DNA from 4 places in the Kocuria sediminis genome. Region 4 is predicted to be linked to each of the others. Evidence: riboswitches for the same ligand, from Rfam matches in the RefSeq annotation. Region 4 holds a riboswitch; each other region holds the start of a gene.
The links. A riboswitch is a leader RNA that binds a small molecule or an ion and turns the genes downstream of it on or off. The one in region 4 is predicted to bind S-adenosylmethionine.
Positions count from the first base shown of each region.

Region 1 (5,647 bases), on a different contig from region 4:
GACTCCAGCTCCAGCGTGCCGATCTCGGCGTGCCGCGGCACGCCGTCCTCGCGCACGTCCGCGCCGGCACCGCGCAGCACCGTCACGCTCACCCCTGCCCTCCGGCCACGGCCGCGGCCGCGGCGAAGCCCTGCTCCAGGTCCGCCAGGATGTCCTTGACGTTCTCCAGCCCCACGGACAGGCGCACGAAGCCGGGCTCCACGCCCGCCGCGAGCTGTTCCTCGGGCAGCAGCTGGCTGTGGGTGGTGGACGCGGGATGGATCACCAGGGAGCGGACGTCGCCGATGTTCGCCACGTTGGAGTGCAGCGTCAGGGCGTCCACGAACGCCGCCCCGGCCGCCCGGCCGCCCTCGAGGACGAACCCGAGGACCGACCCGGCGCCGCGGGGCGCGTACTTGCGCGCCCGGTCGTGCCAGGGCGAGGACTCCAGCCCCGCCCAGCTCACCGAGCGCACGTCCTCGCGCGCCTCCAGCCAGCGGGCCACCTCCCCGGCGTTGGCCACGTGGCGCTCCATGCGCAGCGACAGCGTCTCGATGCCCTGCTCGATGAGGAACGCGTTGAACGGGGAGATCGCCGAGCCGAGGTCGCGCAGCAGCTGCACCCGGGCCTTGAGGATGTAGGAGAGGTTGACCCCGAACGCGCCCTCCGCGCCGAGGGCCTGGGCGTAGACCAGCCCGCCGTAGGACTCGTCGGGCTGGTTGAAGCCGGGGAAGCGCTCCGGGTACCGGCCGAAGTCGAACGCGCCGGAGTCCACGATCACACCGCCGAGCGCGGTGCCGTGCCCGCCGAGGAACTTCGTGGCCGAGTGCACCACGATGTCCGCGCCCCAGCGGAACGGCTGGACGAGGTAGGGGGTCGCCACCGTGTTGTCCACGATGAGCGGGACCTCGTGCTCGTGGGCGATCCCGGAGACCGTCTCGATGTCGAGGACGTCGTTGCGCGGGTTCGGGATGGTCTCGGCGAAGAACGCCTTGGTGTTCGGCCGCACCGCCCGCCGCCACGCCTCCGGGTCGTCCGGGTCGGTCACGAAGGTGGTCTCGATGCCCAGCTTGGGCAGCGTGAACTTGAAGAGGTTGTACGTCCCGCCGTACAGGCTCGGGCTGGCCACCACGTGGTCCCCCGCCCCGGCGAGGTTGAGCACCGCGAAGGTCGTGGCCGACTGCCCGGCGCTGAGCATCAGGGCCCCCACCCCGCCCTCCAGGGCGCTGATGCGGTTCTCCACGACCTCCGTGGTCGGGTTGCCGATGCGGGTGTAGATGGGCCCCAGCTCCGCGAGCGCGAAGCGGTCCGCGGCGGCCTGGGCGTCGGGGAAGACGAAGGACGTGCTCTGGTGGATGGGCAGGGCGCGGGAGCCGGTGACCGGATCGGGGCGCTGGCCGGCGTGGATCTGCTGGGTCTCGAACGACCAGCCGGCCGGGTGCTCCGGGGTGGGCAGCGCGGTCGCGGGGCGGTCGGTCGTGGAAGCAGTGGACTCGGACATGCCGGGAGACTCCTTGCGGGTGTCAGGGGTCCGGTGTCCGACCGTGGTGGTGCTGCCGTGCGACGGCCGGGCACCGAGGACCCGCGCTTGCTCGCTCGCCGGTCGCGAGGAGCCCGGTCTTCACCCAGGGCACCCCACCGCGGTGGAGGGTTGCCGGCCAGCTAGCTGGGGCTTGGACGCTGGCGCTCATGACCTGGACGACATTCTCCGGATTCGGGCGACACGGCGTCAAGCCGGGGCGCGGCGAGCGTCCCGCGCACGGGCCGGACGGGCCGGGGACCGCCCCGGCGGGGGCCGATTTGGAGACGAAAGTCACACGGTGCCACGATGAGCCCATGAGAGTCGACCACGTGTCCTACGCCTGCCGCCCGGAGGGCCTCGCCGCCACCACCGAGCGCATTGCCGACCAGCTCGGGATCGAGCCGGTCAAGGGCGGGGTGCACCCCCGTTTCGGCACCCGCAACATGATCCTCCCCCTCACCAACCACCAGTACGTCGAGGTCGTCGAGGTCCTCGAGCACCCCGCGGCGGAGAAGGCCCCGTTCGGCCGGGCCGTGCGCGCCCGCTCGGAGGCCGGCGGCGGCTGGCTGGGCTGGGTCGTCGAGGTCGAGGACCTCGCGCCCTTCGAGCAGCGCCTGGGCCGCCACGCGGTGCCCGGCCACCGGGTGTTCCCGGACGGCCGGTGCCTGGAGTGGCGCCAGATCGGCGTCAAGGGCCTGATCGCCGACCCCCAGCTGCCGTTCATGGTGCACTTCGACTCGGCCCCGGAGATGCACCCGTCCCAGGCCCGGATCACCGACGTGGGGCTCGCGGGGATGTGCATCGCCGGGGCGCCCGAGCGGGTGGCCGAGTGGCTGGGCGCGCCCGTGGAGACCGCCCTCGAGGACCTGGAGGTGGAGTGGCGCTACCCGGAGGGCACGCCCGGTCTGCTCTCGGTGTCCTTCAGCACCCCCGACGGGCTCGTCACCATCTGAGCCGCCGGCCGGGGCGGGCTCCCACGCCGGGCCCGCCTCAGCCGAGCAGCCGGCCGACGCCCAGGAAGCCCACGGCGTCCAGCAGGAAGTGCGCGACGACGAGGGGCATCACCCGCCCGGTGCGCCGGTAGAGCTCGGCGAAGACCAGGCCCATCACCACGTTGCCGAGGAACGGCCCGATGCCCTGGTACAGGTGGTAGCTGCCGCGGAACAGCGCCGTGACCGCCAGCACCACCGGCCAGCGCCAGCCGATGCGGGTGAGCCGGTCGGTGAGGAACGCGACCACCACCACCTCCTCGACCAGGGCGTGGCGCAGCGCGGAGAGCAGCAGCACCGGCACCGTCCACCAGTGCTCGGCCAGCCCGGACGTCGTCACCTGCGCGGTGAGCCCCAGGGCGCGCCCGGCCGCGTAGAGGGCCAGGGTGCCCAGGCCCATGACGAGGAACAGGACGGTGCCCAGCCCGAGGTCCGGGACCGGCATCCGGGCGTCGAGCCCGATCCGCCGCCGCACCGTGCCGAGTGCGCCCGCGGATCCGGCGAGCAGGTACAGGGCCAGCAGCACCGGGACCAGGTCCAGGCCGATGCCCGTGAGCTGGCGCAGCAGGTCGAGCAGCGGCTGCGGGCTCAGCGGCGGGTTCATCGTCGCCTGCGCCTCCGAGAGCGGGCCGCGGGCGAGCTGCTCGGCCAGGGAGAGCACCGCGTAGAGCGCCGAGGCGCCCAGGGAGACCCCCAGCACCAGGACCACCTGCATCCACAGGTCGGCGCGGGTGGAGCCGAAGGCCGGCGGTCGCGGGGCGAGGTGCGCGGGGGTGCTCATGCGGCCATTCTGGCACCGCCCGGGCCGGCCGCCGGGCCCGCCCGTCAGCGCCGCGGGCCCGGTCCGGCCAGCGGCGGACGGGGCGCCTTCCCTAGGATGGGCACATGACAGCTCTTCCCCCGCAGATCCGCCGGCACCCCGCCGAGCGCACCTTCCACGGCCACGTGTTCTCCGACCCCTACGAGTGGATGCGGGCGAAGGAGTCCCCGGAGGTGGTCGCCCATCTCACCGCGGAGAACGAGTACGCGGAGGCCCGCACGGCCCACCTGGCCGGGCTGCGGGAGTCGATCTTCGGGGAGATCAAGGGCCGCACCCAGGAGACCGACCTGTCGGTGCCGAACCGGCGCGGGGACTGGTGGTACTTCTCCCGCACGGTCGAGGGCGGCGCGCACCAGGTGTTCTGCCGGGTCCCGGCCACGACCACCGGGGACGTCCTCGCGGACTGGACCCCGCCCGTCGTCGAGCCCGGCACCCCCATGGCGGGCGAGCAGGTGCTGCTCGACGCCAACGCCGAGTCCGCGCAGCACGACTTCTACTCCCTCGGCAGCTTCGACGTCTCCGAGGACGGGGAGCTGCTGGCCTGGGCCGAGGACGTCACCGGGGACGAGCGGTTCACCCTGCGCGTGCGCGACCTCACCACCGGGGCGCTGCTCGCCGACGAGATCCCCGGCACCTTCTACGGGTCCTTCCTCACCCCCGACGCCCGCGCGGTGTACTACACCGTGGTGGACGAGTCCTGGCGGCCCCACCAGCTGCGCCGCCACGTCCTGGGCACCCCGGTGGCCGAGGACGTCGTGGTCCACGAGGAGACCGACCCGGGCCTGTGGCTGGGCGCGGGGCTGTCCGCGGACCGGCGCTGGATCGTGGTGGAGGCCATGTGCTCGGAGTTCTCCGAGCAGCTGATCCAGCCGGTGGCCGAGCCGCAGGCCCCGCTGCAGGTGGTGCTGCCGCGCACCGACCGGGTGCTCTACGAGGCCGAGCCCTTCCTGCTGGACGGCCGCGAGCAGATCCTGCTGACCCACGACCACGAGGCCCCGAACTCCCGGGTCTCGCTCATGGACCCGGCCGACCTCGGCCGCCCGATCGCGGAGGTGGACCTGCGCGACGTCGTCCCGGCCTCGGACACCGTGCGGGTCAACGGCTGCGCCGTCACGGCCACCCACCTGGTCGTCTCCGTGCGGGCGGAGACCACGCTGCGGGTGCGGCTGCTCCCCGTGGCGGGCCTCGGCACGGACGCCCAGGCGGCGGCCGTGGAGCCGGCCTTCGCGGAGCAGCTCTACACCGCCGGGGTGGCCGCCGCGGAGCACGACGCCCCGGTGCTCCGGCTGTCCTACACCTCCTTCACCACGCCCCCGCGCGTCTACGACGTCTTCCCCGCCGGCGCCACCGGGGAGGACGACGCCCTGCCGGCCGAGCCCGTGCTCCGCCGGGAGACCACGGTGCTCGGCGGCTACGACCCGGCCGACTACACGGTGGAGCGGGACTGGGCCACCGCCGCGGACGGCACCCGGATCCCCGTCTCCCTCGTCCGCCGGGCGGACCTGGACCCCACGGTGCCGGCGCCGGTGGTGCAGTACGCCTACGGCTCCTACGAGCACAGCACCGACCCGGGCTTCTCCGTCTCCCGGCTGTCCCTGCTGGACCGCGGCGTGGTCTGGGCGGTTGCCCACGTGCGCGGCGGCGGCGAGCTGGGCCGGTCCTGGTACGAGGAGGGCAAGAAGCTGCACAAGGTCAACACCTTCACCGACTACGTGGCGGTGACCGACCACCTGGCCGCCCGCCCGGACCTCGACGAGCGGCGGATCCTGGTGATGGGCGGGTCCGCCGGCGGCCTGCTCGTGGGCGCGGTGCTCAACCTGGCCCCCGGGAAGTACTGCGGCGCGCTGGCGGCGGTGCCGTTCGTGGACCCGCTGACCTCCATCCTCGACCCCTCGCTGCCGCTGACGGCCCTGGAGTGGGAGGAGTGGGGCAACCCGATCGAGGACCCGCACGTCTACCGGTACATGCGCGACTACTCCCCCTACGAGAACGTCCGCCCGCTGCCCTATCCCCCGGTCCTGGCGGTGACCAGCCTCAACGACACCCGGGTGCTCTACGTGGAGCCGGCCAAGTGGGTCGCCGCGCTGCGGGAGGCCACGACCTCCGGCCACCCCGTGCTGCTGCGCTGCGAGATGGCCGGCGGCCACGGCGGCGCGTCCGGACGGTACTCGCAGTGGAAGGACACGGCCTGGGAGTACGCCTGGGTGCTCGACCGGATGGGGCTGGCCGGCGCCTGACCCGACGGCGCGGGGGCCGGCTCCCCTGCGGCCCGGGCGGCGCGCTCCGCGTTCCCCGGGGCGTGCCGGCCCGTGCGTCCGGGGAGCAGGGGGGTCAGGA
Region 1 covers NZ_WOGU01000008.1:121,769-127,415, forward strand. The annotation lists gene metX (homoserine O-acetyltransferase MetX) at 1-92, opposite strand, end outside; gene GMA12_RS11030 (bifunctional o-acetylhomoserine/o-acetylserine sulfhydrylase) at 89-1,480, opposite strand; SAM riboswitch class IV at 1,559-1,674, opposite strand; gene GMA12_RS11035 (VOC family protein) at 1,816-2,454, shown strand; gene GMA12_RS11040 (CPBP family intramembrane glutamic endopeptidase) at 2,492-3,271, opposite strand; gene GMA12_RS11045 (S9 family peptidase) at 3,376-5,547, shown strand; gene GMA12_RS11050 (NAD(P)/FAD-dependent oxidoreductase) at 5,642-5,647, opposite strand, start outside.
Region 1: it holds a riboswitch for S-adenosylmethionine, as region 4 does, so the genes downstream of both, GMA12_RS11030 (bifunctional o-acetylhomoserine/o-acetylserine sulfhydrylase) here and GMA12_RS09190 (methylenetetrahydrofolate reductase) in region 4, are expected to answer to the same signal.

Region 2 (5,647 bases), on a different contig from region 4:
GCCAGGGTAGCGCCTCGGGCTACGAGGCCGCGCCCGTGAGCGCCCGTTCGAGGTCCTCCAGCTGGTCCTCGACGTCCTCGATCCCCACCGACAGCCGCACGAGGTCGGTGGGCACCGCCAGCGGGGTGCCCCGGACCGAGGCGTGCGTCATCTCCGACGGATAGCAGATCAGGGACTCGACCCCGCCCAGGCTCACGGACAGCGAGTACAGCCGCGTGCCCTCGGCCACCGCGCGGGCCGCAGCCTCTCCCCCGGCGAGGCGGAAGGAGACCATGCCGCCGGACCCGCGCATCTGCGTCGCGGCGAGCGCGTGGCCGGGGTGCTCGGGCAGCCCGGGGTAGAGCACCCGGGACACCTCCGGGCGCTCCAGCAGCCACTCGGCGATCCGCTGGGCGTTCTCCTGGTGGCGCTCCATGCGCAGGCTCAGGGTCTTGAGCCCGCGGGCGGCCAGGTAGGAGTCCTGGGGCCCGGCCACGGCGCCGGCGGCGAACTGCTGGAAGCCGACCGTCTCCGCGAGCGGCGCGCCGCGCCAGGCGGCGGCTCCGACGACCACGGCCCCGCCGAGGACGTCGGAGTGCCCGCCGATGTACTTGGTGGTGGAGTGCACCACGGCGTGGGCGCCGAGCAGCAGCGGGTTCTGCAGGTACGGGGACGCGAAGGTGTTGTCCACCACGAGCAGCGCCCCCGCCTCCCGGGCCAGCTCCGCCCAGGCCGCGACGTCGGCGATGCCGAGCAGCGGGTTGGAGGGCGTCTCCAGCCACAGGACCGCGGTGTCCCCGGGGCGGACCGCGGCGCGGACGGCGTCGAGGTCGGTGATCTCCACGGGCGTGTGGCCGATCCCCCACGGGGCGAGCACCCGGGTGATCAGCCGGTTGGTGCCGCCGTAGCCGTCGGCGCCGAGCACCACGTGCTCGCCCGGGCGCAGCACCGCCCGCAGCAGCGCGTCCTCGGCGGCGATCCCGGAGGCGAAGGCGAACGCGCGATCGCCGTGCTCCAGGGCCGCGAGCTGCTCCTCGAAGCCGTTGCGCGTGGGGTTCGAGCCGCGGCTGTACTCGTGGCCGGCGCGCAGGACGTTGATCCCGTCCTGGGCGAAGGTGGAGGTCTGGTAGACCGGCGGGATGACGGCCCCGGTCAGCGGGTCGGGCTGCTGGCCGGCGTGGACGGCGGTGGTGGTGAAGCCGCGTCGGCGGGTGGTGACGGTCCGAGTCATGGTGGGGCTCACTTCCGGAGGGTCGGAACGGTCTCGGGCACGGCGTCGAGGGCCTGGCCGAGGTCGGCCACGAGGTCCTGCGGGGCCTCGAGGCCGATCGAGAGCCGGATGGTGGTCTCGGCGATCCCGCCCGCCCGGCGCTGCTCGGGCGTGAGCCGGCAGTGGGTCATCGCGGCCGGGTGGGCCACGAGGCTGCGGGTGTCGCCGATGTTGGCGACCAGCTTGAACAGCCGCAGCCCGTCGATGAAGGGCCCCACGGCGGCGTCCGGGGCGGCGAGGTCGAAGGAGAACACGGAGCCGGTGCCGCGGGGGAAGTCCCGGGCCGCGATCCCGGCCCCGGGGTCCCCCGGCAGCCCGGGGTGGTGCACGCGCGCGACGGCGGGGTGATCGGCGAGGAACTCGGCCACGGCCAGTGCCGAGGCCGTGTGCCGGGCCACCCGCAGGTCGAGGGTCTCGGTGCCCTGCAGGATCTGGCTGGCGTTGAACGGGGAGAGCGTGGTGCCGAGGTCGTGCACGTACTTGGCCCGAACCAGGTGCAGGTAGGGGCTGGCCCCGGCGCACTTGTCGAGCAGGCTCTGCCCGCCCCAGCGGGCGCGGGCGCGGGTGAACTGCGGCCACCGCGCCGGCTGCGCGGACCAGTCGAACGTCCCGCCGTCCACGACCGCCCCGGCGAGGGCGTTGCCGTGGCCGCCGAGGAACTTGGTGGCCGAGTGCACCACGACGTCCGCGCCCTTCTCCAGCGGCCGGTACAGCGCCGGGGAGGCGAGGGTGTTGTCGACGACGACGGGCACCCGGGCCGCCCGGGCGACGTCGGCGATCCCGGGCAGGTCCGGCAGCGTGGCCAGCGGGTTGCCGATGGACTCGAGCAGGAAGGCGCGGGTGTCGGGGCGCACGGCCGCGGCCCAGGCGCCGGGGACGGTGGGGTCCACGAAGTCGACCTCGACGCCGTGGTCAGCCAGCGAGTCGGTGAGCAGGTCCACGGTCCCGCCGTAGAGCTTCTCGGAGGCGACCAGGTGCCTGTCCTCCCCCTGCCCGAGCAGGGCCAGCAGCGCCACGGCCACCGCGGACTGCCCGGAGCCGGTGGCCACGGCGCCCACCCCACCCTCGAGGTCGCTGATCCGCTGCTCGAGCACGGCGACCGTCGGGTTGCCGGTGCGGGTGTAGGTGAAGCCCGCCCGGGTCTGGGCGAACATCTGCCGGGCGGCCTCGTAGTCCGGGAACTCGAAGGCGGCGCTCTGGTAGATCGGCACCGTGAGGGTGCGCTGCCCGGGGTCGTGGTCGGCGCCGGCGTGGATCTGCCGGGTCGAGAGGTCCAGGTCGGTCACGGGGAGGGACATGGCGCGGCTCCTGTGCACTTGCTCTTACCCGCACCGGTCACCCGCTGCGCGGCAACGGGGATGCAGGCCGCTTCCTCATCCGAACCACCCGGTGAGCATGGGGTTGGTGCGCGACCCAGTCGGAGCTTGGCAGTCGCGTCTCGTGAAGCTGGGACCACAGTATGCGCGGGGCGGGCCGGCGCCGCTCCACGACCGAAGATGACGTCCGTGACGGATCGTGACGCCGCTCGCGACGCATCCTGTGACGCCCTTGCGATCACCCCCGGTGGCGTCCCGCGCACCCGGTGCCGCGGCGGGTTACGCCCGGGTGTCGATGTCCTCGAAGATCAGGAACGTCTGGGTGTCCACCACGCCGGGCAGCTGCTGGATGTGCTCGAAGATCACCTGCCGCAGGTGCACCGTGTCCACGGCGCGCACCAGCAGCATGACGTCGAAGTTCCCGCCCACCAGGGCGATGTGGTGCACGGCCGGGATGGCCTGCAGCTGCCCGCACAGCTCCCGCCAGGTGTTCTGCTGGAGCTTCAGCGTCACGTAGGCCGAGGCCTGCAGCCCGGCGCGCACCGGGTCGATCACGGTGCTGAAGCGCAGGATCACCCCCTCGTCGCGCAGCCGGTTGATGCGGGCGTAGGCGTGGGCGCGGGAGACGTGCACGGCCGCCGCGATCGCGGTCACCGACTGCCGGGCGTCCCGGGAGAGCTCGGCGAGGATCTTCCGGTCGGTCTCGTCCAGCGGGACGGGGGTCGAGGGCACGGCGGGCTCCTTCGGGGTGGGGTGGGAGGGCGGGAAGCGGTGTCGGACGAATGCGTGTGTCCCACGCCACAGTAAAACATTTCGTCCACGGAGACGGCACCGCCGCCCGCAGGATTCTGGACTTTCCCGCGCGCCTGGATACGAACCGCTCATCCTTCTCATACTGGGCGGACAGAACTTCAGCGGCCTTCCCGCCTCCCCGCGTCCGCGCCCGGACCGGGGACCGACCGAGGGGACACCATGAGCCAGACCGTCGAGACCCCCGAGGACCCGATCCTCCGGGCCTCCCAGACCTTCGGCATCACACCGGAGCAGTACATGCTCCCGGCCCGCGGCGAGATCCGGATGGTGGACCCCGCCGGCCGCCTGCTGCCGGCCGAGGAGCAGGGCACCGAGCCCGGCCACGAGTACCCGCTGCCCGCCGGGGACGTGCTGCTGGGCGCCTACGAGAAGCTGGTGGTCGGCCGCCGGGTCAACGACCAGAACTCCGCGCTGGTGCGCCAGGGCCGGATGGCCGTCTATCCCTCCAGCCACGGGCAGGAGGCCTGCCAGGTGGCCGCGGCCCTGTGCCTGCGGGAGGGCGACTGGCTGTTCCCCACCTACCGGGACACCGTGGCCGTGATGACCAGGGGCGTGCGGCCCATGGACGTGATGTCGATCTTCCGCGGCGAGTGGCACGGCGGCTACGACCCCCACGAGCACCACGTCGGCATCCAGTCGACCCCGCTGACCACCCAGCTGCTGCACGCGGTGGGCGTGGCCCACGCCGCGAAGCTGCGCGGTGAGGACACCGTGGTCCTGGCCATGTGCGGCGACGGCGCCACGAGCGAGGGCGACTTCCACGAGGCCCTGAACTTCGCCGCCGTGTTCAAGCTGCCGGTCGTGTTCTTCGTGCAGAACAACGGCTACGCGATCTCCGTGCCCCTGTCCCAGCAGTCGGCCGCCCCGAGCCTCGCCCACAAGGCGGTCGGCTACGGCATGGCCGGGGAGCGGGTGGACGGCAACGACCTGGTTTCCCTGCTCGCCACGCTGGGCCGCGCCGTGGACCTGGCGCGCTCGGAGTCCGAGCCCCTCCTCGTGGAGGCCCACACCTATCGCATGCAGGCCCACACCAACGCCGACGACGCGACCCGCTACCGCGACGACGCCGAGGTGCAGGAGTGGATCGCCAAGGACCCCGTGACCCGCATGCGCGCCTACCTGGCCGGGGAGGGGCTGCTCGACGACGCGGCCGAGCAGCGCATCGCCGCGGCCGCCGAGGACGTCGCCGCGGCCCTGCGCGACGGCATGAACGCCGACGTGGAGGTCGACCCGCGCGAGCTCTTCCGCCACGTCTACACCGAGCAGACCCCGCAGCTCGCCGAGCAGGAGCAGTTCCTCGCCGCCGAGCTCGCCCGAGAGGAGATCGCACAGTGAGCACCCTCCAGGCCCCCGCCCCGTCCGGGCGGACCCCGGCCGTCAAGCCGGCCACCTTCGCCCAGGCGCTCAACACCGCCCTGGCCGACGCCCTGGCCGCGGACGACGCCGTCGTCGTCTTCGGGGAGGACGTCGGGACCCTCGGCGGGGTCTTCCGGATCACCGACGGGCTGACGAAGCGCTTCGGCCGCACCCGCTGCTTCGACACCCCGCTGGCCGAGTCCGGGATCGCCGGGATGGCCGTGGGCATGGCGATGAACCGGATGCGCCCCGTGATCGAGATGCAGTTCGACGCCTTCGCCTACCCGGCCTTCGAGCAGATCGCCTCGCACATCGCGAAGATGCACAACCGCACCCGCGGCGCCGTGACCCTGCCGATCGTCATCCGCATCCCCTACGCCGGCGGCATCGGCGGCGTGGAGCACCACTGCGACTCCTCCGAGGCCTACTACGCCCACACCCCGGGCCTGAAGGTCTTCACCCCGGCCACCGTCGAGGACGCCTACCTCATGCTCCGCGAGGCGATCGACTCGGACGACCCCGTGGTGTTCTTCGAGCCGAAGAAGCTCTACTGGTCCAAGGCGCCGGTGGACCTGGCCGAGCTGAGGGACCGCTACGAGAACCGGGCCCCGGAGCGCCGGGAGGGCCGCGCCGTCGTCGCCCGCACCGGGCAGGACGCCACGATCCTCACCTACGGGCCGTCCGTGCCCACCGCCCTGGCGGCCGCCGCGGCCGCCGAGGCCGAGGGCCGCTCCCTCGAGGTCGTGGACCTGCGCAGCATCGTCCCGTTCGACGACGAGACCGTCGCCGCGTCGGTGCGCCGCACCGGGCGCGTGGTCGTGGTCGCCGAGGCCCCCGGCTTCGCCTCCGTGGCCGCCGAGATCGTCGCCCGGGTGCAGGAGCGCTGCTTCCACTCGCTGGCCGCGCCGGTGCG
Region 2 covers NZ_WOGU01000013.1:21,026-26,672, forward strand. The annotation lists gene GMA12_RS14665 (cystathionine gamma-synthase) at 20-1,210, opposite strand; gene GMA12_RS14670 (O-acetylhomoserine aminocarboxypropyltransferase/cysteine synthase family protein) at 1,219-2,547, opposite strand; SAM riboswitch class IV at 2,563-2,695, opposite strand; gene GMA12_RS14675 (Lrp/AsnC family transcriptional regulator) at 2,845-3,297, opposite strand; gene GMA12_RS14680 (thiamine pyrophosphate-dependent enzyme) at 3,538-4,713, shown strand; gene GMA12_RS14685 (alpha-ketoacid dehydrogenase subunit beta) at 4,710-5,647, shown strand, end outside.
Region 2: it holds a riboswitch for S-adenosylmethionine, as region 4 does, so the genes downstream of both, GMA12_RS14670 (O-acetylhomoserine aminocarboxypropyltransferase/cysteine synthase family protein) here and GMA12_RS09190 (methylenetetrahydrofolate reductase) in region 4, are expected to answer to the same signal.

Region 3 (5,647 bases), on a different contig from region 4:
CCTGGGCCAGCGCCAGGCGCAGCCCCGAGATGACCGAGGGCATGACCGCCGGCAGCTGCACCGTGGTGAGCAGCCGCAACCCGTGCACGCCGAAGGCCCGGGCCGCCTCGAGCAGGTTGCGGTCCACGTGCTGCAGGGCGGCCGAGACGGTGGTGTAGACGGGGAAGAACGCCCCGATCGCCACCAGCGTCACCTTGGAGTCCTCGCCGAGGCCGATCCACAGCAGCAGCAGCGGCACCCACGCCAGCGAGGGTACCGCGCGGAAGGCCCCGATCGTGGGGCCCACGAGCGCGGAGCCCCAGCGGGAGAGCCCGATGAAGGAGCCCGCCGCCAGGCCCAGCCCGGCGCCGACCAGGAAGCCGATGAGCACGCGCTGGGTGGAGATGCCCACGTGCGTCCACAGCTCGCCCCGGGACAGCAGGTCGGCGCCGGCGGTCAGGACCGCCAGCGGGGCGGGCAGCTGGACGGCGCTGAAGGCCCCGGCGGTGGACAGCACGTGCCACAGCACCAGCAGCGCCGCGGGCAGGAGCAGGCCGAGTCCCGCGCGCAGCAGGGGACGGCGGCGGGGCTGCGCGACGGGGGCGGGCGCCGCGCCCGGGTCGTCGGCGCCGACGGCGTCGTCGGTGCGGACGGCGTCCCCGGACGGGCTCAGCGGCGCCGTCACAGCCCGGCCTCCGCGCCCTCGGCGGCCTCGGCCACGCGGGCGGCGTCGGCGCCCTCGGCGTAGGAGCTCTCCACGAGGCCGGCCAGGGCCTCGTCGATCTCCTCCTGGCCGGACACGTCACCGGAGTCCACGAAGATCGGGCCGACCTTCTCGAGCACGGCCAGCTGCTGCTCGCCGGGCACGTGGTCGATGTCCAGGCGGGTCCGTTCGAGCACCTGCTCGGCCACGGACAGCTCGATCCCGGCCGCGTCGGCGAGCAGCTGGGCGGTCTCCTCGGGGTGGGCCAGTGCCCAGTCCCGGGCGTAGGCGTAGACGTCCACCACGGTCTGCGCCGCCTCGGGCTGCTCCTCGAGGAAGGTCTCGTGCGCGTTGAGGAAGCCGTAGGTGTTGAAGTCCACGTTGCGGTAGAACAGCTCGGCGCCGTTCTGCTCCGCGGCGGCCATGATCGGGTCCAGCCCGGACCAGGCGTCCACCTGGCCGTTCTCCAGCGCCGAGCGGCCGTCGGCGTGCTGCAGGTTCTGGATCGTGACGTCGGCCGGGTCCACCCCGCCCTCCTCGAGGGCCTGGAGCAGGAAGAAGTAGGGGTCGGTGCCCTTGGTGGCGGCCACGGTGCGGCCCTCGAGGTCGGCCACCGACCCCACCCCGCTGCCCGGGGTGGTGACGAGCGCGGACCACTCCGGTTGCGAGTACAGGTCGATCACCTTGATCGGGGTGCCGTTGCTGCGGGCCAGCAGCGCCGCGGAGCCGGCGGTGGAGCCGATGTCGACCGCCTCGGCGCGCAGCGCCTCGTTCGCCTTGTTCGAGCCCGCGGACTGCACCCACTCCACCTCGGTGCCCTCCTCGGCGAAGGCGGCCTCGAGCCAGCCCTTCTCCTTGATCACCACGGAGAGCGGGTTGTAGGTGGCCCAGTCGACCGTGACCTTCTCGGCCGCCTGTGCCTCGCCGGAGCCCTCACCCGAGCCCTCCCCGGCCATGCACCCGGTCAGGGACAGGGTCAGGACGGCGGCGAGGGCGGGGACCGTGCGGGCGGGGCGCGGGGACAGCGGCATGGTGGGGCCTTTCGTGGTGGGGTGGGCGTGCCGGGCGGACCCGGCGCGGCGCAGGGCCGCGCCGCGCCCGGGGGGAGCGGGGCGGGATCAGCGGGTCGCGGGGTGGTGGGCGTCGACGCCCAGGTGGCCGAGCAGCTGCACCCGCAGCTCGGCGAGGACCTCGGAGGCCCGGTCGCGGGGACGGTCGCCGGGCACGGAGAGCACCGTGCTGATCGAGGCGGGGGCGGTCGGGCCGGTGCGGCCCAGGACCACGATCCGGTCGGCCAGCTGCAGGGCCTCGTCGACGTCGTGGGTCACCAGCAGGACGGTGGTCGGCTGCGCGGCGTGGACGGTGAGCAGGAGGTCCTGCATCCGCAGCCGGGTCAGGGCGTCGAGGGCGCCGAAGGGCTCGTCGAGCAGCAGCACGCCGGGGTTGCGGGCCAGCGCCCGGGCCAGCGACGCGCGCTGGGCCATGCCGCCCGAGATCGCCCGGGGACGGTGGTGGGCGTGGGCGGTCAGCCCGACCAGGTGCAGCAGGTCGTCGATCACGGCGTCGGCCTCGGCCCGGCCCAGCCCGGAGGGCAGCCCCAGGCGGACGTTCTCGCGCACGGAGCGCCACGGCAGCAGCCGCGGCTCCTGGAAGGCGACGGCGCAGCGCGGGTCGATCCCGGAGACCGGGGTGCCGTCGATGAGCACCCGGCCGGCCGAGGCGGTGTCGAGGCCGGCGGCGGCCCGCAGCAGCGTGGACTTGCCGCAGCCCGAGGGCCCCAGGATCGCCAGGACCTCCCCGGGCCGGGCCGTGACGTCGACGTCGTGCAGGACGTGGTGGTCGTACCCGCCGGACGGGAAGGCCTTGCCGACGTGCTCGAAGGCCACCGAGCAGGCGCGCTTCGCGGTGGCCGGTGCGGCAGTGGTGGACGGTGCAGAGCCCAGCAGAGACGTGCCCATGATCAACTCCATCGGTCCTGGCATTAGCACCTCGCACGGGGATCGGACGGATCCGTGCCGGTTGCTGCGACGTCGACGAGCCAGGTCTCTCAGCCGCTCCGGATGGTTACCGCCCCATTGAACGTGCTCCGCGGGCCGCCTGGCAAATCGCTCCGCGGGCCGTCATGGTCGAAAACGGTGGCACGCCGCGCCCTCGTGCCGCACCATGGACCCATGACGAGCCGGAACACCCCGACCCGGGCGGACCTGGTCCGCGACGCCTGCACGGCGTTCGCGGCGGTCCTGGACGGGCTCGGGGACGACGACTCCTGGGCTCCCACCGGCTGCCGCGGGTGGTCGGTGCGGGACCTCGCCCACCACTGCGCCGCGGATGCGGTGCGCGGTCTGGTCGCCCTGCACACGCCCACCACGGCCCGCCCGGATCGGGACGCCGCGACCTACTGGGCGGACCGGGGGGTGGACCCCGCGGCCGCGGCCGAGGACCGGCGCCGCACCCGGGCGGCGGCGAGCCTGTACCCGGACTGGGAGGAGCTGCGGGGGCACTACCGGGAGTCGGCGCGGGCGCTGGTGCACGCGGCGGAGCGCTGCCGGCCCGGCGGGACGGTCCGCACCCAGGGCCACGTGCTCCGGGTCGACGACCTCCTGAGCACCCTGGCCGTGGAGGCCACGGTGCACCACCTGGACCTCATCGAGCACCTGGAGGGCTGCCCGGGGCCGGCGGTGGACGGGCTCGCCGAGGTCCGCCGGGTCCTCATCGACCTGTGGGAGCGGGAGCCGCCCGAGCACTGGAGCGACGAGCACTTCGCCCGGGTGGGCACCGGCCGCGCGGCCCTGCCCGCCCAGGACCGCGCGCACCTGGGCCCCGAAGCCGACCTGTTCCCGCTCTTCTCCTGACCCATCCCTCCTGCCCTCCCGCCGGGATCGCACGTGTCGGCGACCCGTGCGCGGTGGCCGGGACGTGCAACCTCGGGACATGGTGGGGATGCGTGCGGGACGTGGGCGGCGGGTTCGTGCCAGGGTGGGGGCATGAGCCGCAACGACCCAGCCGTGATCGACCGCCTGATGACACAGTCCGGACGGTGGGCCGTGGTGGGGCTGACCGGGAACACGGCCCGGCCCGCGCACTCGGTCGCCAAGCGCATCCGGGACGACCTCGGCATGACGATCGTCCCGGTCAACCCGAAGGGCGAGGTGGTGCACGGTGAGCCCGGCTTCCGCACGCTCGCCGAGGTCCCGGGGCGGATCGACGTGGTGGACTGCTTCGTCAACTCCCGCCGCGTCGGGGCCGTCGTGGACCAGGCCATCGCCGCCGGCGCCAGCGCCGTGTGGCTGCAGCTGGGCGTCGTGGACCACGCGGCGGCGGACCGCGCCGCTGCCGCGGGACTCGACGTGGTGATGGACACGTGCCCGCTGATCGAGCTCGGGGCGCGGCTGCGGCGCGGCTGGACGCTGGACCCGCGGCGCTCGCCGCCGCTCGCCCCGCCGGCCTGACTCCTCCCGCGGTCCTTCCGCGAGTTTCCGTGATCCTCCCGTGCACCGGGTGGACGAGGGGTTGCCCCGTGTGCGGGGGGAGCCGCTAAGCTGGTCCGCGACGACGATGACGAGTCCCGACGCGAAGCTCTGGCTGGTCGGGCGGCAACCCTCTCCCGTAGCGGGGTGCCCCAGATGAACATCGGGCCGCGGCGCACTCGCCCCGTGGCAAGTACGGCGCCCACGAGTGCGTCGGACCCGCGAGCAGGTCTTCACGACGCACGGGCGCGGGTCGATGATCGACCTGGGAGGTCCCTGTGAGCAAGCGCATCGCCCTGAACGCCTTCGACATGACCTGCGTGGGGCACCAGGCCCCGGGCCTGTGGAAGCACCCGCGCTCCCGCGCCGACGAGTACAACACCCTCGAGTACTGGACGGACGTCGCCCAGGTCCTGGAGAAGGGCCTGTTCGACGCGATGTTCCTCGCCGACGTGGTCGGCTACTACGACGTCTACCGGAACTCCGCGGCGCCGGTGATCAAGGACGCCACCCAGATCCCGGTCAACGACCCGTTCATGCAGATCTCCGCGATGGCGGCCGTGACGAAGCACCTCGGCTTCGGGGTGACCAGCGCGATCACCTACGAGCAGCCGTATCCGCTGGCACGGAAGTTCGCGACCCTCGACCACCTGACCAAGGGCCGGATCGGCTTCAACGTGGTGACGTCCTACCTGAAGTCCGCGGCCGAGAACCACGGGCTGACGGAGCAGATCTCCCACGACGAGCGGTACGAGATCGCCGAGGAGTTCATGGAGGTCTGCTACAAGCTGTGGGAGGGGTCCTGGGAGGACGGTGCGGTCAAGCGCGACCGCAAGAACGGGGTCTTCGCCGACCCGTCCCTCGTGCACCCCATCCAGCACCACGGCAAGTACTTCGACGTGCCGGGCATCGGGCTGACCGAGCCGTCCCCGCAGCGCACCCCGCTGATCTTCCAGGCCGGCGCCTCCTCGCGCGGGCGCGCCTTCGCCGGGCGGCACGCGGAGGCGGTGTTCGTGGGCGGCATCCGCCCGGACCTCACCCGCGTGGTCACCGACAAGCTGCGCGACGAGGCCGAGGCCCAGGGCCGGGGGCGGGACGACCTCAAGATCTTCGCCATGCTGCACGTGATCGTCGACGAGACCGACGCGAAGGCCGAGCAGAAGCGGCGCGACTACGAGCAGTACGCGGACGCCGACGGCGCCCTGGGTCTCGTGGGCGGCTGGTCCGGGGTGGACCTGGGCCGCTACGACGAGAACGACGTGCTGGAGTACATCAAGACCGACTCCATCCAGTCCTTCCTCACCCCGTTCACCACCGCGGACCCGAAGAAGAAGTGGACGGTCAAGGAGGTCGCCAAGCACATCTCGATGGGCGGGATGGGCGTGCCGATCGTCGGGTCCCCGCAGACGGTGGCCGACGAGCTGGAGCGGTGGATCGACGACGGCGGCCTGGACGGCATCAACCTCGCCTACCACGTCTCCCCGGGCTCGTTCGAGGA
Region 3 covers NZ_WOGU01000015.1:54,060-59,706, reverse strand. The annotation lists gene GMA12_RS15760 (ABC transporter permease) at 1-664, opposite strand, end outside; gene GMA12_RS15755 (aliphatic sulfonate ABC transporter substrate-binding protein) at 661-1,713, opposite strand; gene GMA12_RS15750 (ABC transporter ATP-binding protein) at 1,801-2,640, opposite strand; SAM riboswitch class I at 2,646-2,749, opposite strand; gene GMA12_RS15745 (maleylpyruvate isomerase N-terminal domain-containing protein) at 2,854-3,534, shown strand; gene GMA12_RS15740 (CoA-binding protein) at 3,667-4,131, shown strand; SAM riboswitch class IV at 4,237-4,351, shown strand; gene GMA12_RS15735 (LLM class flavin-dependent oxidoreductase) at 4,428-5,647, shown strand, end outside.
Region 3: it holds a riboswitch for S-adenosylmethionine, as region 4 does, so the genes downstream of both, GMA12_RS15750 (ABC transporter ATP-binding protein) here and GMA12_RS09190 (methylenetetrahydrofolate reductase) in region 4, are expected to answer to the same signal.

Region 4 (5,647 bases):
CCAGCGGGACGGCCCGGCGCGCCGGTGGGCCAGGACCAGGCCCGCCGCCGCCGCCAGCAGGCAGCCGGCCAGCACGAGCTCCGCGGTGGGCACCCTGGTCCACCAGTAGTCGATGTTGGCGTGCACCCCCGCCCCGAAGGACTCCGCGACCCCCGCGTGGTCTCCTCCGGTCCGGTTCCCCACGTTGCGGCGGACCACCTCCACGGTGGCCGGGATGCCCAGGAAGGCGCCGGCGATCACCCACCGGGCCACCCAGGTGACGGCGAAGGCCGCCGGCCAGACGGCGCCGGCCAGGAGCACCGCCACGAACGTGGCCCTCAGCTCGCGGCGGTGGAACCACGTCACCGCCCCCACGGCGAAGGCGGACATCGCCCACGGCACGGCGGGAGTGGTCAGGAGGTCCACGAAGCAGAAGAGCGCGGCGCCCAGGGCGGCGCCCGCGCAGCCCAGCCGGGCCGAGCGGGCGGCCCCGAGCGTGGCGAGGAGCACGGACAGGAAGATGAAGGCGATGGAGATCGACTGGCTGAAGGAGGTCGAGGGGGTGGACAGCAGGTTCGTCCCCGCGACGTAGGGCAGCACGAGGGCGAGCCCCACCGCGGTGGAGGTCCGGGCGCGCAGCGCGAGGAACGCCCCGGCCAGGGCGAGCACCATGAGGGTGCCCGAGACGATCCGCAGCCCCTCCAGCCCCGCCACGGCCAGCACCGGGCGGGTGAGCACCGTGTAGCCGGCCCAGTACTTGAAGTAGTTGTTGTCCTCCAGCACGGCCCCCTCGGCGATGGCCCGGAGCTGCTCCGGTCCGCCGCCGCAGGTGGCGAGCCGGGGCATCCGGACGGCCCGGCTGAACGCCGACTCCTCCGGGGACGCGCCCAGGCCCGTGCCCGCGACCACGCACTCGGTGAAGGTGTCCGCCGGGGTGCCCATCCGGTCGATCGTGCCGTGCGGGCCGTAGGTGCCGTCCTCGACCGCGGCGAGGAGGTGCTCGACGATGGGCCGGTCCGGCACGGCCTGGCCCACCACCAGCAGCCCGAACAGGGCGAACTGCAGGACCACCAGCATGCCCAGGCCCTGGAGCCAGGGGCGCAGCGGGGCCAGGCGGCCGCCGGTGCCGGCCGCGGTCACCGGGCCCACCGGCGCTCCTGCGCGGCGGGCGGAACGGGACGGTCCGCCCCGGCCCCGCCGCTCCACGGCGGGGCCGGCTGGCGCAGGTAGAACAGCCGGGAGGTCTCCCGACGGATCCTCGCCTGCCCGTGCAGCAGGACCCCCATCAGCAGGAACACCCCGGCCAGGACCACGAGGGAGGCGGCCAGGAACGCCGTCGGGAAGCGGGGCACGAGCCCGGTGCCCGCGAACTCCACCACCACGGGCAGGCCCAGGACCAGACCGAGCAGGAACAGCGCGCACGAGACGGCGCCGGTGACCAGGAAGGGCCGTTCCTGGAAGAGCAGCTGGGCGAAGATGCCCAGGATCCGGAAGCCGTCGTGGTAGGTCCGCAGCTTGCTCTCGCTGCCCTCGGCCCGGTCGCGGAAGCCCACCTCCACCTCGGTCTGCGGCACCCGGGCGTTGACCGCGTGGACGGTCAGCTCGGTCTCGATCTCGAACTCGCGGGACAGCGCCGGGAAGGACTTCACGAAGCGCCGCGAGAAGACCCGGTACCCGCTGAGCATGTCGGTGACCTGGCGGCGGAAGGCGAAGGTGACGAGGGTGTTGAAGAACCGGTTGCCGGACTCGTGGCCGGCCCGGTAGGCGGTGCCGCTGACCTGGCGGCGCACCCCCAGCACCTGGTCGTAGGGACCCGCCAGCAGGGTCTCGATCATCCGCGGCGCGTCGGCCACGTCGTAGGTGTCGTCGCCGTCGATGAGCAGGTAGACGTCGGCGTCGAGATCCGCGAACGCCCGCCGCACCACGTTGCCCTTGCCCTTCTCCTCCTCGTGCCGCACGTGCGCGCCGGCCCGCCGGGCGGCCTCGGCGGTGCCGTCGGTCGAGCAGTTGTCGTAGACGTGGACCTCGATGCCGGGGACCGTGGCGTGCAGGTCGGTGACGACCTTCGCGATCGCGGCCTCCTCGTTGTGGCACGGCACGACCGCCACGATGCGGGGCGAACTGGGCATGACGTCTCGTTCCTGGGGTCCGGGCGGCGGGGGCACACTCATTATGGCCGTGGGCGGGCGCCGCGCGAACCGGTGCGCGGCGCTGACGCCGCGTGGGTCGCGCGACGCCCGGTGTCGATGTTGCGCCGCGTGACGCGCCCGCCGTCACAGTCGGCGCACCGGCGTCTTCTGCGCCGCCGGGCTTGGCACCCGCCCGGGGCACCCGCTGGAATGGGTCCTGCATCTATCCAGAGCGGCCGAGAGACCTGGCTCGTCGACGCCGCAGCAACCATCCGCAGCCCCACCGGGCCGCGGAACGGTGCTCCCGCCAGGACCGATGGAGCTGTCGCAGCCTCCCGGGTCCACCCCGGGACGGCCGGCGCCCTCCCTCGGGGTGACCCCAGGAGGTTCTGTGAGACGACCACCCGACCGGACGGCGCCACCGCCGTCGCTGTCCTACGAGCTCTATCCACCGCGCTGCGCGGCGAGCGCCGAGACGCTGCTGCGGACCATCGAGGAGCTCGAGCCCACCCGCCCCGACCACGTCGCTGTCACGTACAGCGGGGACGCCCCGCGGCGGGCCGGATCGCTGGCGCTGCTGGACCACCTCCTGGCCCGCACCGGCCTGCGGCCCCTGGCGCACCTCACGTGCGTGGGCAGCACGCGGGCCGAGCTGGAGGAGACCGTCACGTCCCTGCTCCACCGCGGCGTCCGGGGCGTCCTGGCCCTGCGCGGGGACCTGGAGCCGGACGCGGAGCCCGGCGAGCTGGCCCACGCCGGGGACCTGGTGGAGCTCGTGCGCGAGGTCGAGCAGCGCCACACCGCGTCCCTCGCCGGCGGCCGGCTCGCCGTGGGCGTGGCCGCCTACCCGACCCGGCACCCCGAGTCCCCGTCCTTCCGGCACGACATCGAGGTGCTGCTGGCCAAGCAGCGTGCCGGGGCGGACTTCGCGATCACGCAGGTCTACTTCCGCCCGCAGCGCTACGAGCGCCTCGTTGCCTCCGCCCGGGCCGCCGGGGTGACGATCCCGATCGTGCCGGGGATCATGCCCGTCACGGAGCCGCGGCGGCTGGCCACGCTGTGCCGGCTCGCCGGGCTCCGGCCCCACCCGGGCCTGGCCGCGGCCCTGGAGGAGGCCGCCGGCCCCGCCGAGCGGCACCGGGCGGGCGTGGCCTTCGCGACCCGCCTGGCCCGCGCGGCCCTCGACGCCGGGGCGCCCGGGCTGCACCTCTACACCTTCAACGAGCACCGGGCCGCCCTGGACCTGCTGGAGCGTGTGGACCTGCCGCGCGTGCCCCACCAGCCGGCGGCCCTGCCGGACCTGCTGCCCGCCTGAGCAGCGAGGGAGGCCGGCCCCGTCCGCGCCTCGTGGCCCGGGCCTCTTCCCGGGCCCTTCCCCTGACCTTCGCCCGTACCTTTTCCCAGATCTGCCGAGGAGCACACCCATGAGCACGACCACCCCTGCCGTCCCCTTCCCCGCCGCCACCATCACCGGGTACCCCCGGATCGGCCGGCGCCGCGAGCTGAAGCAGGCCCTCGAGGCCTACTGGGCCGGGCGCTCGACCCGCGAGGAGCTCGAGGCGGCCGCCGGCGAGCTGCAGCTGGCCACCTACCGCCGGCTGGTGGAGCTGGGCCTGGGCGCGCAGGACGCGTCCCTGCCCGCGGCCTTCCCCCTCTACGACCAGGTCCTCGACACCACCGTGGCCCTCGGGGCGGTCCCGTCCCGCTTCGCGGACCTGGCCGGGGCGGACGGGCGCCTGGACCTGGACGGCAGCTTCGTGCTGGCCCGCGGCGACGCCGGGCGGGCACCGCTGGAGCTGACCAAGTGGTTCGACACCAACTACCACTACCTGGTCCCCGAGATCGGCCCCGGGACCCCTTTCACCGCCTCCGCCGGCCGGCTCGTGGCCGACGTCCGCCGCGCCGCCGAGAACGGCTTCACCGTCCGTCCCGTCCTCGTGGGCCCCGTCTCCTTCCTCCTGCTGGCCAAGGCCGACGACGACGCCCCCGCCGGCTTCGACCCCCTGCAGCGGCTCGCCGACCTGCTCCCGGTGTACGCCCAGCTGCTCGGCGAGCTCGCCGCGGCCGGGGCGCCGTGGGTCCAGCTGGAGGAGCCGGCGCTCGTGGCCGACCAGGACGTGCCCGCCGCGCGGCTCGCCGCGGCCGTGCAGGAGGCCTATCCGGCGCTCACGGCCGTTCCCGGGCGGCCGCGGCTGCTCGTCACCACCTCCTACGGCTCCCCGGGCGCCCTGCTGCGCCCGCTGGCCCGCAGCGGGGTCGAGGCCGTGCACCTGGACCTGGTCAAGGGCGCGGCCCCCGCCCCCGCGGAGCTGGCGCTGTTCGCCGGCGAGGGCGCCCCCGTGCTCGTGGCCGGGGCGGTCGACGGGCGCAACGTGTGGCGGGCCGACCTGGCCGGCCGGCTCGGTGAGCTGGAGGACCTGGCCCGCGCCGGCGCCCGGGTCGCCGTGGCCAGCTCCACCTCCCTGTTCCACGTCCCGCACGACGTGGCCGAGGAGACCAGGCTGCACCCGCTGCTGCGCAGCTGGCTCGCCTTCGCCGACCAGAAGGTCGGCGAGATCGTCACCCTGGCCCGCGGTCTCGCCGCGGGGCGGGGGGCGGTCGCGGACCGGCTGGCGGAGGCCGCCGCGGCCCGCCGCTCCCGCGAGGACGCCCCGGGGGTCCGGGACGCGGCGGTGCGCGAGCGGGCCGCGTCCCTGACCTCGGCGGAGATCGGCCGCGCCCCCGCCGCGGTGCGCCGCGCCGCCCAGGAGGGCCGGTCCTTCACGGCCTCCGGTCCCCTGCCCCCGCTGCCCACCACCACCATCGGCTCCTTCCCGCAGACCGCCGAGGTCCGCGCCGCCCGCGCCCGGCACCGCGCCGGGGCGCTTCCGGACGCCGAGTACGAGGGGTTCCTGCGCGAGGAGATCGAGCGGGTGGTGCGCCTGCAGGAGGAGCTCGGGCTCGACGTGCTCGTGCACGGCGAGCCGGAGCGCAACGACATGGTCCAGTACTTCGCCGAGCACCTGGACGGCTTCGCGACCACCGTGCACGGCTGGGTGCAGTCCTACGGCTCCCGCTGCACCCGCCCGTCGATCCTGTGGGGTGACGTCAGCCGGGAGGGCCCGGGGCTGCGCGGCGAGGCGTTCACCGTTCCGTGGATCGGCCACGCCCAGTCCCTCACCGACCGTCCCGTCAAGGGCATGCTGACCGGCCCGGTCACGATCCTCGCGTGGTCCTTCGTGCGCGACGACCAGCCGCTGGAGCAGACGGCACGGCAGGTGGCGCTGGCGCTGCGCGACGAGGTCGCGGACCTGGAGGCCGCCGGGATCGGGATCATCCAGGTCGACGAGCCGGCCCTGCGGGAGCTGCTGCCGCTGCGCCGTGCCGACCAGCAGGCCTACCTCGGCTGGTCGGTGGACGCGTTCCGCCTGGCCACCTCGGGCGTGCGGGACGAGACCCAGATCCACACCCACCTGTGCTACTCCGAGTTCGGCGAGGTCGTCGGGGCGATCGACGGCCTGGACGCCGACGTCACCAGCATCGAGGCGGCCCGCTCCCGG
Region 4 covers NZ_WOGU01000006.1:207,052-212,698, reverse strand. The annotation lists gene GMA12_RS09200 (hypothetical protein) at 1-1,128, opposite strand, end outside; gene GMA12_RS09195 (glycosyltransferase family 2 protein) at 1,116-2,108, opposite strand; SAM riboswitch class I at 2,329-2,431, shown strand; gene GMA12_RS09190 (methylenetetrahydrofolate reductase) at 2,500-3,423, shown strand; gene metE (5-methyltetrahydropteroyltriglutamate--homocysteine S-methyltransferase) at 3,533-5,647, shown strand, end outside.